Humidesulfovibrio mexicanus: one gene and its partner. The protein of the gene in region 2 binds, or shares a complex with, the protein of the main gene of each other region. Links are inferred from orthologs where the notes say so. Each region holds a gene or a part of one and is shown on either strand. Other genes may lie near its edges. The genes, in order: CHB73_RS06955 and rny.

Region 1 (8,118 bases), on a different replicon or contig from region 2:
CCTGGCCGGGCTCGCCGTTGTCCATGGTTTGCTGCTCCAGCGCCGCAACGCCTTGCCGCCGCGCTACTGGCCCCGCCTTTTCCTGGCGCTGGCCTTGGGCGCGTGCCTCGGCTTTTTGCCCACCCTTATCTGGAACATGCAGAACGGCTTTGTCGGCTACAAGCATGTGCTCCACCTTATTGGCGTGTCCGGGCAGGGGGCAAAGACCTTGTTCCGGCTTTCCCGCGTGCCGGAATATGCGGGCGCGCAGTTCGGGTTTGCCCTGCCCTGGTGGTTCTGGCTCATGCTGGTCGCGGGGTGGCGCGCCGGGCGCATCGCCTGGCGAGGCGTCACCGCTTCCGGACAGGGCGGCCTCGATTTCCGGCAGTCGACCTTGCTGGCCGTGTTTTTCTGGCCCATGACGCTGTTTTTTCTGGCCTGGAGCTTCCACACCAAGGTTCTTGCCAACTGGAATACGGTGAGCTTCGTCGCGGGTGCGCTTTTGTGCGCAGCGGAGCTTGACCGGCTGCTGCGCAGCGGCCTTTCCGCGCGCGGCTGGTTCTGGCTCAAGGCAGGTGCTTACGCCAGCGTCGGCTTGATGCTGTTTCTCCACCTGCATCAGCTTTTGCCCATTCCTCCGGGTTTGAACCCGGCCCATCGGCTCAAGGGCTGGGAGGATCTGGGCCGACACATGCGCTCCGTGGCCGACACCCGCTTCGCGGATCCGCAGCGTGTGTTTTTCATGAGCGATGTGTATGACATCACGGCGGAGCTGGCCTTTTATGTGCCCGGACAGCCGCGCGCGTACTGCCTGTGGTGGGACGGGCGGCGCATGAACCAGTACGATCTTTGGGGCGGGCCCAAGGACAAGGAAGGGTGGGACGCCATCCTCGTGCTGCGTGGCGATTCTCCCGGCGTTCCGCCCGTGGCCACGGAAATGTTCGCCGCAGTGGCCGGGCCGTATCGATATGTTGCGTCCTATCGCGGCCAACCCGTGCGGCCGTTCTATTATTACCTCTGCATGGGCTACAAAGGCTTCTGGCCTCGCCGGGACACGGGAGCCTATTAGCCCGCTTTTCTGCCCGTAAACGCCATCCTGGCGAGCTGATTTTTCGACACCGATGTGCATGGATGACATCCGTTGACATTCTTTGACAACGGGTGCATACACATGTACATCAGTGTCCCATGATAGACACTGAAGGTCCCGCGCCGGATGGGGGAGGGTGTCTCCCCAGGCTGCTCACCATACGGGAAGTCGCCGACATCCTTCGCGTCCACAACCGGACTGCCTACAGGCTGGTCAAGGACGGCAGCATAGCCGCAATCCGGGTGGGAACGCAGTGGCGGGTGCCGGAATCGGCCCTGCATGAGTATGTGGCCAGCGGCTGGCGGCACTGGCGGCCGGAACCTGCCCGCAACAAGCCAAGGCAGTGCAAGTTGCCCCTTTGATGTCCACGACCCAGGAGAACGCATGAACCGCACGCCCCAGAACATGTCTCAGCACAACGTTCCTCGCGCCGTCAGCCTGCCCAACGATTTTGGCGCTCCTGTCGGCATTACCGGGATCCTTGTGGCCGAGGACATCCATTTCAGCACAGGAACCGGGCTGTTGACGGTGGAGAAGCTGTACCGCAGCGAGGAAGGCTCGGTCGCCTATGGCGTCATAGCCGCCTCCGGCGAGAGCCGCGAGCGTCGAGCCTATCTGCTGGATGAGCGCGACGGGCATGTCCACGCCGATTGCTGTGGGCGCGCCCTGGAGCTTCCCCTGGACGACATGTACGAGCTGTTGGCCATGGCCCTGCAGGCCGAGGATGCCGCCAGCACCCTGGACGAGCACATGCTGCTGCGTCCCGCGGTGAACGAAGACTAGTCTTTCAGCCCACCTCCAAGAAAACGAAGACGCCCGGCAAAACCGGGCGTCTTTTTTTGCGTGCGCGGCAGGCCTGCGGCAAACGGCTTGTCAGCCCTGCTGTGGCATCTCTTCCTGGCCGGTGGATTCGAGCACGGCGCGCCAGTAGTCGGACGCGGTGTTGAGCTTCTTGCGCTTCATGGTCACCAGTTCCAGGGGCACATGCACGAAGCGCGATTGCAGGCGGCTTACCACCATTCCGGTTCTGCCGGACATGGCCGCGTGCACGGCGTTTTGCCCCAGGAATCCGCAGTACACGCGATCATTGGCGTTGGCGGGCACAGAGCGGATGATGTAGCTCGGGTCGATGAATTTGATGGTGGCTTCCATGGCGCGAGCCTTGAAATGCTCCTTGATGCGCGCGATGAGCAGGGAGCTGATGTCGCAGAGCACCGGGTTGCCCGAGGCGTCTGTGCGGCCGCTGGCTTCGCAGAGGTGCTGGCCTGCGCCTTCGGCCACCACGATGACCGCGTGGTGGCGCGTCGAGAGCCGGTGTTCCAACTGGTCCAGCAGCCCGCCAGGCCCATCCAGGGCAAAGGGGCTTTCCGGAACAAGGACGAAGTTCACTTCCTTGAGGGCGAGCGTGGCCTGGGCTGCGATGAAGCCGGATTCGCGCCCCATGAGCTTGACCACGCCGATGCCGTTGAAGGCGCCGACCGCCTCCACATGGGCGCAGGCGATGGCCTCTGTGGCCTTTTCCACCGCCGTGTCAAAGCCGAAGCTGCGTCCCACGAAGTTGATGTCGTTGTCGATGGTCTTGGGGATGCCGATGACGCTGATGCGCGATTTCCTGGCCTGGATTTCCCGGACGATGTTGGCGGCGGCCTTCATGGTGCCGTCTCCGCCGATCATGAACAGCACGTTGACGTTCATGCGCTCCAGGGCGTCCACGATCTCGTCCGGGGCCTGCGGACCGCGTGAGGAGCCCAGCTCGGTTCCTCCGAACACATGGAAGTTGCTTACGTTCTTAGGCGTAAGCTCAATGATGTCGTGGCCGTACTTCGGGATGAAGCCTTGCAGTCCATAGCGGATGCCGATGACCGAGGCCACGTTGTAGTTGTGGTGCGCGTCCATGACGATGGCGCGGATGACGTCGTTGATGCCGGGGCACAAGCCGCCGCAGGTGACGATGGCGCACTTGACCTTGGAGGAGTCGAAGTACATGGCGCCGCGCGGTCCGGCCTTTTCGAACTTGAAGGGCACGCCCGGCCCGGCGGAAACGTCGGCCTCCTCCTCGGTCAGCCGCAGTTCCAGGGTCTCGTCCTGGCCCACGTAGCGGCCATAGCGCAGGGGAGAGGGGATCTTGGCCGCGCCAAGGGTCTGGATGCTTGTCTCCAACCCTGGAGTTTTTGCGGATGGGGCCTTGGCCATAGGGCGACCTCCATTTCGTTGCAGTTTGTCGAAGTTGCGGCCCCTGGTCCGATGGGGCGCACTCCCATGCAGCTACCCTAAAGAACGCGCTCCGTAAACCGCCCTGGCAGCGAAAGCGGTCTCGTCCATTCCGGGCAGCGTCGCCATCGGCTGTGCCGGGCGCGATTGCACGGCCTGTCGCAGCCCGTCCACGGTGGGCGTGGCCGCGCCCACCTGGCCCACCACGATGCCCGCGGCATGGTTGGCCAGCACGGCCGCGTCCACAAGGGGGGCTCCGGCCGCGAGGGCGAGGGCCAACGTGGCGATCACCGTGTCCCCCGCGCCGGTAACATCGAAGACCGTGCGGGCGAAGGTGGGAATGTGTCGCGCCGAATTCCGGGACTCGAACAGGGCCATGCCCTGGGGGCCAAGGGTGATGAGCAGGTGCTGGCAATCCAGCCGCCGGAACAGGGCCTGACCCACCGTGGCCGGGCCAAGTGGCCAGGAGCAGGGCATGGCCGCTCCCTCGCCCGCTTCCTTGGCGTTGGGGGTCAGAATGTCTACGCCCTGGTAGAGGTCGTAGTTCTGCGGCTTGGGATCCACAAGGATCCGCGGACGCCTGCCATGAGCGCCCTTGAGCGAGCGCAGCGCGTCCATGAGCGGAGCGGTGACAACCCCTTTGCCATAGTCGGAAACGATAATGATGTCGATGTCTTGACTGTGCTCACGCAGGATCTCCAGCAGCTCTCCAACCACGCTCTCCGTGAGCGGATCGGCGTCTTCCCTGTCCACCCTGACGATCTGCTGATTGTTGGCGATGATCCGCGTCTTTCGTGTTGTGCGGCGGCGATCCGCGTGGACAAGCCGGGTTTCGACGGCGCTTTCGCGCAGCAGGGCGTTCAGGCTTTCCCCATCCCGATCGGTGCCGATCACGCCCGCGAGCAGGGCCTGACCACCCATGGCGTTGATGTTGAGCGCCACGTTTCCGGCGCCGCCCAGCACATATTCTTCGCGGATCACCTCAACCACGGGCACCGGGGCCTCTGGCGATATGCGCGACACCTGCCCGAAGGTGTAGTGATCGAGCATCAAATCGCCGATTATCATCACGCGTTTGCCCTGCATCTGGTCCAGCAGTGCATTCATGTCGGTCATGATCATATGCCTTTTACGCAACGGTTATGATGGTGGACGTTCATCCATATTTCCTGGCGCGACAAGCTGTTCTGCCTGATGATGATCTGGTGATTGCCGCGATCACCCTTAAGGCAGGCCAAGGAGCGTGGTGATGCGCTTCAGGTCGGCCTGGGTCTGGTAGTGCAGGGAGAGCACGCCCCGGTCCGGGCCTCCGGAAATCTTGACCGTGCCGCCGAGCACATCGGCCAGTTGGCTTTGCAGGTCGGCCAGGGTCGGGTCTTGGGGCTTCACGCTGCGCTGCCCGCGGGGGGCCTTGCCGCGCGGCTTCTCGGTCCCGTAGAGCTCCTCGGGTTCGGCAAGCCTGCCGTTTTCCTTGTAGAAGCTGGCCTCGGCCTCGGCCTGGCGGACAGAGAGGTTGAAGCCCTTGATGCGGCGGTACACCTCATGCGCTGCTTCCGGATCAACGGACATGATGGCCCGGCCATGCCCGGCCGTGAGCACCCCGGTCTGGATGTCGCCCTGAATATCCTCCGGCAGGTTGAGCAGGCGGAGCGAGTTGGCAAGGGCCGAGCGGCTTTTGCCGACCTGCCGCGCCAGTTCCTCCTGGCTCAGGCCGAAGTCCTTGAGCAACTGCTGGAAGCCTTTGGCCTCTTCAATGGCGTTGAGGTCGGCGCGCTGCAGATTTTCGATGAGCGCGATGGCCAGCGTTTCAAGGTCGGTGAGCACGCGCACCAGCGCGGGGATCTCCGTAAGGCCAGCCATCTTCGAGGCGCGCAGGCGGCGTTCGCCGGCGACCAGCTCATATGGAATGCTTTCCCCGGTCACCGGTCGGACCAGCACCGGTTGGAGCACCCCCTGGGCCTTGATGGAATTGCAGAGATCCTCAAGCGCCTCGGGGTCGAACTCCTTGCGGGGCTGGTGCGGGTTCGGCCTGATGGAGGCGATTGGCAGATGCTTCACCTCGGCCGAATTGACCGATTCCGGCTTGATGCTTCCGAGCAAGGCGTCAAGACCTCGCCCCAACCCACGTTGACCTATGGCCATGGACATCCTCCAGATGCGCGCGCGGCGCCGTGGCCAGACTGGGCTTGCCAGTATGACCGGCGGACACTATAAGGGCTTAACCCGATCAGCGAGGTGCCGCGCATGAGTATACAGTTCGACTCGTTTCAGGAGCTTTACGACGCCGAGGGCCAACCCCTGGGCGCCTTTCTCGGACCCGAGGCCTGGGCCCTTGTGCGGGAAGCCGTGCTTGCCCGCTACGCGCAGCCAGCGCTGCCTCCCGAGGCTTCCGAGCCCCTCCAGGACTGGCGCGACCTTGTCCAGTTCTGGGACTTTAAATACCCTGTGGACCACGATGTGGCCTGCGAGGTTTGCGGCAACAGCACAAGCGCCTGGGAGCTGGACGAGCCCCGCAAGTTCGTGCTCACCGCCGCCAACCTGGGCGGCCTTGTGGCCTTCCGCTGCCTTGGCTGCGGGGCCAAGATACTCAAGCGGCATTTCAAGGACAGCATCAAGGTCGAAACCCGCCCCTTCATCGAGGAGAAGTCTCCCCGGAACCTTGGGCGCGGCAAGTAGCCCGCAACGCTACTCCCGAACCTTGCTCCGCACCACTTCCTGCGCCAGGGCCATGTACGCCTCCGCCCCGCTGGAGCGGATGTCGTAGGTGATCACCGGTTTGCCGAAGCTGGGCGCTTCGGAAAGCCGCACGTTGCGTGGAATGATCACCTCGAACAGGTGCTGGGGCAGGGCTTTGCGCACCTCGTGCTTTACCTGCCAGGACAGCTTGTTCCGCTGGTCGTACATGGTGAGCACCACGCCCAGCACTTTCAACTCCGGGTTCAGGCGCTTCTTGACCAGCTCGTAGGTCATGAGCAGCTGGGAGAGCCCCTCCAGGGCATAATACTCGCACTGCAGCGGCACCAGCAGTTCGCGCGCCGCGCACAGCGCGTTCACGGTCAAGATCCCCAGCGAAGGGGGGCAGTCGATGATGATGAAGTCGTACTCGTCCTCCACCGGGCTCAGCAGGTCGCGCACGTAGTATTCGCGGCCAAGCTTGTCCGCCAGCTCTATCTCCGCGCCGACCAGGTCCTGCGTTCCCGGCAGGAGCGAAAGATAGGGGATGGCCGTGGTGACGATGGACTTGCGGACGTTTTCCGGATCGAACAGCGCCGTATAGATGTTGGCGCGGTCGTCGCCGGGGTAGAACCCCAGCCCGCTGGACGCATTGCCCTGGGGGTCGCAGTCCACCAGGAGCACGCGCTTTTCCATGACGGCAAGCGATGCGCCGAGGTTGACCGCAGTGGTCGTCTTGCCGACACCGCCCTTCTGGTTTGCAACAACAATTCTGCGTGCCACGGGTCCTCCTGGAAAAGCGGGGGATGGGACGTTTCACGTGAAACACTCGCCCGGTGCCGGGTGTTTCACGTGAAACAGGTCACTGAAAGGCAGGATACGGTGCGGGCGAGGCAAAATCAAGGGGCGCAGTGCGCTCGAGATGCGTTAGACCTTGAAATACTCCCTGTACCAGTCCACGAAGCGGGCAATGCCTGTCTCAATGCTGGTGGCGGGCTTGAACCCGACGTCGCGGACCAGGTCATCCACATTGGCTTCCGTTGCGGGAACGTCGCCCATTTGCATGGGTAAAAGTTCCCTGATGGCCTTCTTGCCCAGGCACTCTTCCAGGACCTCGATGTAGCGGGAAAGCTCAACAACGTTGTTGTTGCCGATGTTGTAGAGCCGGTATGGGCCGGGGCTGGTGGCCGGGTCGGGCTTGGCGCCTGACCATTGGGGATTGGGCTCCGCCGTGTGCATGGTCACGCGCACCACGCCTTCGATGATGTCGTCGATGTAGGTGAAGTCCCGGCGCATTTTGCCGTAGTTGAACACCTTGATGGGCTCGCCGGCCAGAATGGCCTTTGTGAACAGGAACAGTGCCATGTCCGGTCGGCCCCAGGGCCCGTACACGGTGAAGAAACGGAGCCCGGTGGTCGGCAGGCCGTACAGGTGGCTGTACGTGTGGGCCATGAGCTCATTGGACTTCTTTGTGGCGGCGTACAGGCTCATGGGGTGGTCCACGTTGTCGTGGACGCTGAGCGGCATGGTGGTGTTCAGCCCGTAGACGGAGCTGGACGAGGCGTAGGCCAGGTGCTCCACTTTGTTGTGGCGGCACCCTTCCAGGATGTTCAGAAACCCGACCACGTTGGAGTCGATGTAGGCGCGCGGGTTTTCGATGCTGTAGCGCACCCCGGCCTGAGCGGCCAGGTTCACCACGTGAGTGAAGCCGTGCTGTGCAAAAAGCTTGGCTACGCCGTCGTTGTCCGCCAAATCCATGCGGACGAACGTGAATTTGGGATCCGGCTTGATCAGTTCCAGGCGGGAGAGCTTGACCTCAACGGAATAGTAGTCGTTCAGATTGTCCAGGCCTACGACCTCGTGCCCCATGGACAGCAGGCGTCGGGACAGGTGAAAGCCGATGAAACCAGCGGCTCCGGTGACAAGTACCTTCATGCGGATGTTCCTTGGTTATGGTTCTGCGCGGTGCGGCGTGTGTATCCGCCCGCGTCGGCGATTGCAAGATCAGGCGAGGCGCAGGGCCTTGGCGCGCGCCAAGGCGATATGCAGCTCGTGAGGCAAAAGCGGGAGCAGGGCGCTTGGATCCGGCAGTTCCAGCAGTTGAACGCGTTTCGCCTCCTCTGGGAACAGGGTGCGCACGCGATCGGCTGGGCCAGGGCCGAAAC
Region 2 (8,063 bases):
TGTACAGACGATGCAATACGACAGCTTCGGAAACCTGTTGCAGGTGCGGGGTGACGTGGTGCGCCTGCCCATCGGCTTCGCGGGCGGGCTCTTTGACGCCGACACCGGCCTGACGCGCTTCGGCTGGCGCGACTACGACGCCGACACCGGCCGCTTCACGGCGCTTGACCCCATGGGCGCAAAAGGCGGCGACAGCGACTGGTACGGCTATTGCGTGGATGATCCGGTGAACCGGGTGGATGCGTGGGGGCTGGATTGGGGTTGGGCTGACGTTGCCTCCTATGGTTCAACCATTGCGACAGAAGCACTCAAGCAGGCGAAAGTCATCGGCACGAAGGTCGCCACAGGCGTTGGAATTCTCACCGCTCCGCTTGGCGACATGCTCGACCCGACACCGGTCAATGATGTTTACGAGGAGAGCAAAGAGTACTGGGACCAGTGGGGCAAGGAGCCCGAGGACTTACGGAATCGCCATTAGATTTTACAGGGAGCATGCTGATGGACTGGACAAACGTCGCCTTCATGGGCGGGATAGCCGCCATGCTTATCGCTGCGGTGGCGTTCATCGAACGCAGAAGAGCGGCGGGGAAGCCAATTCGTGATGCGTATTCCTTCCGAGCAGTCCAGCAGGTGGTCGGCGGTGGCATTCTCGGCGCCAGCGCCATTGCCGCTCTGACCTATGCTGTCACTGGCTCCGCAGATACGGCTCTCGGCCTGGGCGGCATCATCGCCGGCGTGGTTCTCCTCGGTGGCCTGCGTGGCTTCTTCAGCGAATTCCTGCGCAAACGAGATGGAGCAAAGAGTCTGGACAAACCATAGCCGCGATTACCAAGGCATGTCCCATTTGAAAGCAAACGGGGCGGGGAGCGCACAAACTCCCCGCCCCGTCGTCGTTTTGGGATACGCCCGGCCGGGTGTTACATTTCTCCCCTTGACCGGGGGGCGGGGGCGGGACCCCTGTTTTTTGTTACTTCGGAACCTTCAGTCCCAGGGCCTTGGCCACGCCCGCGCCGTAGGCCGGGTCGGCCTTGGCGCAGTTGCCGATGTGCCGGAGCTTGATCTCCTTGGGCGCATCGCCCATGGCCCGTGCGGTGTTCTCGAAGAGTTCCTGCTGCTGCTTCTTGCTCATGAGCCGGAAGAGCTCGCCCGGCTGGGAATAGTAGTCGGCGTCGTCCTCGCGCGCGTTCCAGTGCTTGGCCGCGCCGGAGAGCTCCAGCTGCGGCTCGTGGTATTCGGGCTGCTCCTGCCATTCTCCGTAGCTGTTGGGCTCGTAGGCCAGCGTGCTGCCGTGGTTGCCGTCCACGCGCATGGACCCGTCGCGGTGGTAGCTGTGGAAGGGGCAGCGGGCCATGTTGACGGGGATGAGGTGGTGGTTCACGCCCAGGCGGTAGCGCTGGGCGTCGCCGTAGGAGAAGAGCCGCCCCTGCAGCATCTTGTCCGGCGAGAAGGAGATGCCGGGCACCACGTTGGCCGGGTTGAAGGCGGCCTGCTCCACCTCGGCGAAGTAGTTTTCCGGGTTCCTGTTCAGTTCAAGCACGCCCACTTCCATGAGCGGCGCGTCCTTGTGCTTCCATACCTTTGTGAGGTCGAAGGGGTGGTAGGGCAGGGCCTTGGCCTGCTTGTCGGTAAGCACCTGCACGAACAGGGTCCAGCGGGGGAAGTCGCCCCGCTCTATGGCGTCGTAGAGGTCGCGCTGGTGGCTTTCGCGGCACTTGCCCACCAGGGCCTCGGCCTCGGCGTCGGTAAGGTTCTTGATGCCCTGCTGGGTGCGCAGGTGGAACTTGCACCAGAAGCGCTCGTTCTTTTTGTTGATGAAGCTGAAGGTGTGGCTGCCGAAGCCGTGCATGTGCCGGTAGCTGGCCGGTATGCCGCGGTCGCTCATGACCACGGTGACCTGGTGCAGGGCCTCAGGCAGGCTGGACCAGAAGTCCCAGTTGTTCTTGGCGCTGCGCAGGTTTGTGCGCGGGTCGCGCTTCACCGCGTGGTTCAGGTCCGGGAACTTGAGGGGATCGCGCAGGAAGAACACCGGCGTGTTGTTGCCCACCAGGTCCCAGTTGCCCTCCTCTGTATAAAACTTGATGGCGAAGCCGCGGATGTCGCGCTCGGCGTCGGCCGCGCCGCGCTCGCCCGCCACCGTGGAGAAGCGCACGAACAGGTCGGTCTTCTTGCCGATCTTGCCGAAGATCTTGGCGCGCGTGTATTTGGTGATGTCGTGGGTGACGGTGAAGACCCCGTAGGCTCCGGAGCCCTTGGCGTGCATCCTGCGCTCGGGAATCACCTCGCGGTCGAAATGCGCAAGTTTCTCCAGGAACCAGACATCCTGCAAAAGCTGTGGGCCGCGCGACCCGGCGGTGAGCACGTTCTGGTTGTCCGGCACGGGCGCGCCAGCGTTGGTGGTCAGCTTCTTCTTGACCATGCTTTCCTCCGTTTCCGCCAGAGGCGGGCTGTTTCCGGGAATTACGCAGGTACATAGCATACGTGTTGCGGAATACAAGTTGTCGTCTCAGGAGAAGACTCTTTGTTTGGATAATTATTATCCATAGAGAGTCGCTCCTGTCAACTGGCGTCCGCAGCAGGGCCACGCATTTGGGCTGCGGGAACAGCGCCTGGGGGATCGCCTCGCATGGCCGAGGCCGTGGAGTATTGTGTCTGCGCACAGGCGAAAGGTCCCCAATCGGCCATGCGGATGCATGACCGTCCGGAGGCTTCATGGCGGGGCACGGGCCGTGGCCCTTTGGTGGGAGCAGGGGGCGAGAGGGCCCCCTGCGGTTCGTTTCGGGTGCTATGCCCCGGCGCCGGGCAGGGCGAAGCCCTTGGTGGTGCCGCCGGTGGAGGAAGGCGTTCCCGCGATGCGCGAGAGGTAGGAATCGCCGAGGTTCTGGATGTGCCCGGCAACGTTGTCGAAGTGGTTGAAGTGCACCTGCTCCTCGTCGATGATGGTCTGGAAGAGGGTGGTGCTGATGTTGTCGCCGCAGTCGCGGCAGACCTGCAGGAACTGGTTGTACGCGTCGATGGTGTCGTCTTCGAGCTTGGAGTCGAAGGGGAAGATGGTGCGCACGTCCTGTCCCTTGATGACCGTGCCGTCGCCTGCGGTCACGGGTTCTCCGCCCAGTTCCTTGATGCGCTCGGCGAACATCTCTGCGTGGCGCATTTCGTCGATGGCGATGAGCTTCATGTTGGCGGCCATTTCGCCATAGTCCATGCTGTCCAGGTTGTAGTGCTGGTTCATGTACTGGGTGATGGCGGTGAGCTCCATGGCGCGCGCCTTGTTCAGGACATCAAGCACCTTGGCCTTGCGTTTTTCTCTGCTTTCAACTGCCATGACTGGCACCTCCGGGTATGTTGAGGGTCGGTCCACAGGGTTTCCACTCCCTGTCACTTTAGGGCAAAGCGCAGGGCGAGGCAAGGCTTGAGGGGGAGAGCTTAGGACCGTGCGCGGCAGGCCGGGCAGAGCCCGAAGAGGTCGAAGCGGTGGGAACTGACGGCGAAGCCGCTCTGCTTTGCGATGCGGGACGCCAGTGCGTCTACTTCGTCATCTGGGCAGGGCGGGTCGGTGATGCTGCCGCAGCGGGTGCAGATGAGGTGCGGGTGCGGGCGCGGGTGGCGACCGTCGTAGCGGCTGCCGAGTTCGCCGAAGCCCAGCTCCAGCACCTCGCCCAGCTGCTTCAGCAGGTGGATGGTCTTGTACACCGTGGCCAGGCTGGTGGTGGGGAATTCGGCAAGGATGGCCGTGTGCAGTTGCTCCACGCTGGGGTGGTCGTCGCGTTCCAGCAGCTGCCGCACGATGGCGACGCGCTGCGGCGTGAGCCTGTGCCCGGCCTTGCGCAGGCGCTGGAGCAGCTCGTCAAGGCGTGTGGCGGCGCAGGTGTTCATGTTTTTAAGTGTACGGCAGCGGACAGCGGCGGGCAAGGGGGCAAAAAAAAGCCGGAGCACTGATGCTCCGGCCTTTTTTGCCGACAACAGATGGCACCGCCTACTTTGCGTAGCCCACGGCGCGCTTTTCGCGGATGACCGTGACCCGGATCTGGCCGGGGTAGGTCATGTTGCTTTCGATTTTGGAGGCGATGTCCTTGACCAGCAGGTAGGTCTGTTCGTCGGGCACGCGCTCGGCGTCCACCATCACCCGCACCTCGCGTCCGGCCTGGATGGCGTAAGCCTTGCTGACGCCGCCGAAGCTGGTGGCGATGCCTTCCAGCTCCTCCAGGCGCTTGACGTAGTTCTCCAGGAGCTCCTTGCGGGCGCCGGGCCGCGCGCCGGAGAGGCTGTCCGCCGCCTGGACCAGGGTGGCGATGGCGGTCTGCGGGGGCACATCCTCGTGGTGGGCCTGGATGGCGTGCACGATGTCCTGGCTTTCGCCGTGTTTCTTGGCCAAGTCCGCGCCGATGACGGCGTGGGGGCCTTCGATCTCATGGTCCACGGCCTTGCCCAGGTCGTGCAGCAGGCCTGCGCGCTTGGCCATCTTTTCGTCCAGGCCCAGCTCCGCGGCCATGATGCCGCAGAGGAAGGCCACCTCGATGGAGTGCTGGAGCACGTTCTGGGAGTAGCTGGTGCGGTAGTGCAGCTGGCCCAGCAGCTTGACGAGCTCCGGATGGATGCCGTGCACGCCCACGTCGAAGGTGGCCTGCTCGCCGATTTCGCGCAGCTTCACGTCCATTTCCTGCTCCACCTTGCGCACGATGTCCTCGATGCGCGCGGGGTGGATGCGGCCGTCGTGGATGAGGCGCTCAAGGGCCTGCTTGGCCACCTCGCGCCGCAGGGGGCTGTAGGCCGAAAGGACCACGGTTTCGGGCGTGTCGTCGATGATGAGGTCGACGCCTGTGGCGGCCTCAAGGGCGCGGATGTTCCTGCCCTCGCGGCCGATGATGCGGCCTTTCATCTCCTCGCTGGGCAGGGGCACGGCGGTGACGGTCTGCTCGGAAACGTAGTCGCCCGCGTAGCGCTGTATGGCCAGGGAGAGGATTTCCTTGGCCTTCTTGCCCGCCACTTCCTTGGCCTCGGTCTCGATGTTGCGGATCATGCGCGCGGCCTCGTGGCGCGTGCGCGACTCCACCTCGGTCATGAGGCGTTCCTTGGCCTCCTCCACGGTGAGGCCGGAGATTTCCTGCAGCTTGCGCTCGTGGATGTCGTGGGCGGCGTCCAGGGCCTCCTGCTTTTCAGCCAGGCTCTTTTCCTGCTTGATGAGCCGCTTTTCCAGCTCCACCACGCCGGATTCCTTCTGGGCCACCTTTTCGAGTTTGCTTTCCAGGCGCTCTTCCTTCTCCTGCAGGCGGCCCTGTTCGCGCTTCAGGGTCTGCTCGCGGTCCTTGTACTCGCGCTCCTGCTCCTTCTTGAGGGCGAAAATTTCGTCCTGGGCTTGCAGCCTGGCCTCCTTGCGGGTGGCCTCGGCCTCCTTCCTTGCCTCTTCCACGATGCGTTCAGCCAGGTCGCTTGCGTCCTGGTTGCGTTTTTTGGAAAGGTAGCTGTTGAGATAGTAGCCGCCCGCGAGGCCGATGATGAGCGCCAGGCCATCGAGGGCGATGAGCAACAGGATTGAATCAGACATGCGCTGCTCCTTGCCGGTTATGTTGACAGGCCATGCTGGCCTGATGCGCGCCGGCGGGCGAAAACGCCAGCCAAGCTCGTGCGTGAACCGTTTGGGGCAGGTGTCTTGGAGAGGAGGGTGGACTTTTGTCCGTTGCGGAAAATACAAACAGCCGCCGGGGCCATTTAGCCCCGGGGCGCCGTGTTGCTCTTGGAGTTTTGAACCTCGTTTAACGAGGTGGGGTCCTCCGTCTCTCCGTCAGGCTGCCCGCTCCAGGGCGGGTGTGCACACGGGAGGGAACTGGCGGATCCCGTTTAATGCGTATTGGCTCAAGAACTCAAAAACAATCACGAACTCCCCAGGGGTTTTGCCGCTGTTCGTATGCGCAAGGCTGCATTATCCAGCCTGTTATCGCCTCTCCAAGAGCTCCTGCATTCGGGCCTCAAGGGCCGCAAGCTTCCGCCTCGTTTCGAGATAGTCGTCCGCCATCCCAAGGGCCAGAAGCGTGAGCAGTTTCTCCCTGCTTATGTACCGTCCGCCCTTGCTCAACTCGGAGAAACGTTCTTCGAGCAGGGCCTGGGCAACCTGGATGCGTTCAAAGTCCGCATCCGTCTTGAAGGAAATTTCAAGACCGTTGACCGTTATGGTGTAGCTCGGCATGGCGTTCTACGGTCTACTGCCCGCCGAGGGTCGCCTGCACCTTCGTCAGAAGGGCCTCGATGCGGTCCTGCACTTCCTTCCGTTTTCCGGCCTCGGCTTCAAGCTGTCCAGCCAGGGTCAGATTTTCCTCTTCCAACTGCCGAACACGCGTCATGAGTTCCTCAAATCGCGCTTCCAGCCTTTCGATAAGTTCCATGGTTTTGTTCTAACGCTTCCGGCGGGCGAAATCAAGGTTTCTTGCCCCGCCCCTCAAGATTGATCTGCTTGGAGCGGGCCACGCCCAACGCCCTGTCCGGAACGTCTTTTGTAATCACGGAACCGGCGCCGACAAGGGCGTTTTCCCCCACGCGCACCGGGGCCACAAGGGCCGTATTGCTGCCGATGAACGCGCCCGCGCCGATGTCGGTTTTGTGTTTGCGCGCGCCATCGTAGTTGCAGGTGATGGTGCCCGCGCCGATGTTGGCGCCCGCGCCAACCTCCGCATCGCCCAGGTAGGAGAGATGCCCTGCCTTGGCCCCAGACCCGAGCACGGCCTTTTTCATCTCCACGAAGTTGCCCACATGCGCGCGTTCGCACAGCTCCGCACCGGGCCGCAGCCTGGCGAAGGGCCCGCAGTCGCTGCCTGGGGCAAGGCGGGCCTGCTCCAGGTGGCTGTGCTCGCGGACGGTGCTTCCGGCTTCGAGCACGCTGTCCGTGAGTTGGCTGAACGCTCCCACCCGCGCCCCGCTGGCAATCCTGCTTGCGCCGAGCACGCGGCAAGGGCCGATGAGCTCCGCCCCTGGCTCCACCTGCGCTTGCGGTCCCACCACGATGCTGTCCGGGTGGTGCAGGATGACGCCGGATTTGAGCAAGCGCGACACGATGCGCCCGCGCAGGCGTTCCTCGGCCTGGGCCAGCTCCAGGGGCGAGTTGACGCCGAGTAGGTCCAGGGCGTTGTCGCGCCGGTGCGCGCGCACGGCCAACCCGGCGGCCAGGCCGTTGGCCACCAGATCGGTGATGTAATACTCCCCGGCGCGGTTGGCGCTGGTGAGCGAAAAGAGCGCGGCTTCCACCGCCGCCACGGAAAGGCAGAACACCCCGGTATTTACCTCGCCGGTGTCGGTCCCGTGCCGCGCGGGGTCGAAGTCCTTGGCCTCGACAATGCCGGTCACCCGCCCGTCCGCTCCGCGCAGCACCCGGCCGAAGGAGCCGGCATCGGGCAGCACGGTGGTCAAAAACGCGATGTCCGCGCCCTCGCGCACAAAGCCCAGAAGGTCGTCCAGGTCCTGGGGGCAGAGCAGGGGGGCGTCTGCGTTCAGCACAAGGCAGTGCGCCGCGCCGCTTTGGCGCACGGCGTCCCAGGCGCATTGCAGGGCGTGGCCGGTGCCTTTCTGCTCCTCCTGGAGCACAAAGCCCTGGGCCAGGTCCGGGTGCGTGGCGCGGACCAGTTCGTGCCCGTGGCCGACCACGGTCAGCACATGCGCGGCCACCGAGGCGGCGGTCCTGGCCACGTGGGCGAGCATGGTGTCTCCCAGCAGGGTCTGCAGGGCCTTGGGCCGGTCGGAATGCATACGCGTGCCCTTGCCTGCGGCAAGGATGACGGCGACGGTGTTCGGGTTGGGCATGGGGACTCCTGTGGAAGCCGTGATGTCTGCGGCGCTTTTCGCATTATTTCAAAAAAAAGAAAAGGCAGGCCGGAACGAGTCCGGCCTGCCGTGGTTGTGGTGGTGCCTTGCGCCGTAACCGGCCGTGCTAGCAGGTGCCAGCCTTTTCGCCGGAATTGCGGCAGCTCATGCGGGCCAGGGCTCGACGCAGCGCGGCCTGGGCGCGCGCATGGTCGATCTTCTCCTGGGCGCGCTGGAGGCGCTGCTGGGCGCGCTCCTGAGCCTTGCGGGCGCGTTCC

The links.
Region 1: rny (region 2) and CHB73_RS06955 share a complex: the UniProt entries of both Bacillus subtilis proteins name them as parts of the possible RNA degradosome complex. The link is inferred for Humidesulfovibrio mexicanus from one-to-one orthologs.

What each region holds. Positions count from the first base shown.
Region 1 is NZ_FZOC01000003.1:51,558-59,675, forward strand. What follows is about bases 1,103-4,076. They hold CHB73_RS06955 (ATP-dependent 6-phosphofructokinase), read right to left. Parts: upstream 3,263-4,076; coding sequence 1,943-3,262; downstream 1,103-1,942. Other genes in these bases: CHB73_RS06945 (helix-turn-helix domain-containing protein), read left to right, coding at 1,168-1,431; CHB73_RS06950 (hypothetical protein), read left to right, coding at 1,454-1,852; rfaE1 (D-glycero-beta-D-manno-heptose-7-phosphate kinase), read right to left, coding at 3,335-4,076. Outside these bases: CHB73_RS06940 (ArnT family glycosyltransferase), read left to right, coding at 1-1,048; more of rfaE1, read right to left, coding at 4,077-4,396; CHB73_RS06965 (ParB/RepB/Spo0J family partition protein), read right to left, coding at 4,505-5,422; CHB73_RS06970 (hypothetical protein), read left to right, coding at 5,525-5,956; CHB73_RS06975 (ParA family protein), read right to left, coding at 5,966-6,736; CHB73_RS06980 (NAD-dependent epimerase), read right to left, coding at 6,881-7,888; CHB73_RS06985 (hypothetical protein), read right to left, coding at 7,958-8,118. UniProt on the Bacillus subtilis protein: Catalyzes the phosphorylation of D-fructose 6-phosphate to fructose 1,6-bisphosphate by ATP, the first committing step of glycolysis.
Region 2 is NZ_FZOC01000008.1:65,758-73,820, forward strand. What follows is about bases 3,259-6,107. They hold rny (ribonuclease Y), read right to left. Parts: upstream 5,543-6,107; coding sequence 3,974-5,542; downstream 3,259-3,973. Other genes in these bases: CHB73_RS14530 (bacterioferritin), read right to left, coding at 3,259-3,322; CHB73_RS14535 (Fur family transcriptional regulator), read right to left, coding at 3,424-3,873; CHB73_RS14550 (cell division protein ZapA), read right to left, coding at 5,930-6,107. In the rest of the region: CHB73_RS14520 (hypothetical protein), read left to right, coding at 493-819; CHB73_RS14525 (catalase), read right to left, coding at 968-2,416; more of CHB73_RS14530, read right to left, coding at 2,783-3,258; more of CHB73_RS14550, read right to left, coding at 6,108-6,181; CHB73_RS14555 (hypothetical protein), read right to left, coding at 6,195-6,377; bifunctional UDP-N-acetylglucosamine diphosphorylase/glucosamine-1-phosphate N-acetyltransferase GlmU, read right to left, coding at 6,409-7,785; CHB73_RS14565 (F0F1 ATP synthase subunit epsilon), read right to left, coding at 7,913-8,063. UniProt on the Bacillus subtilis protein: Endoribonuclease that initiates mRNA decay. Initiates the decay of all SAM-dependent riboswitches, such as yitJ riboswitch. Involved in processing of the gapA operon mRNA, it cleaves between cggR and gapA.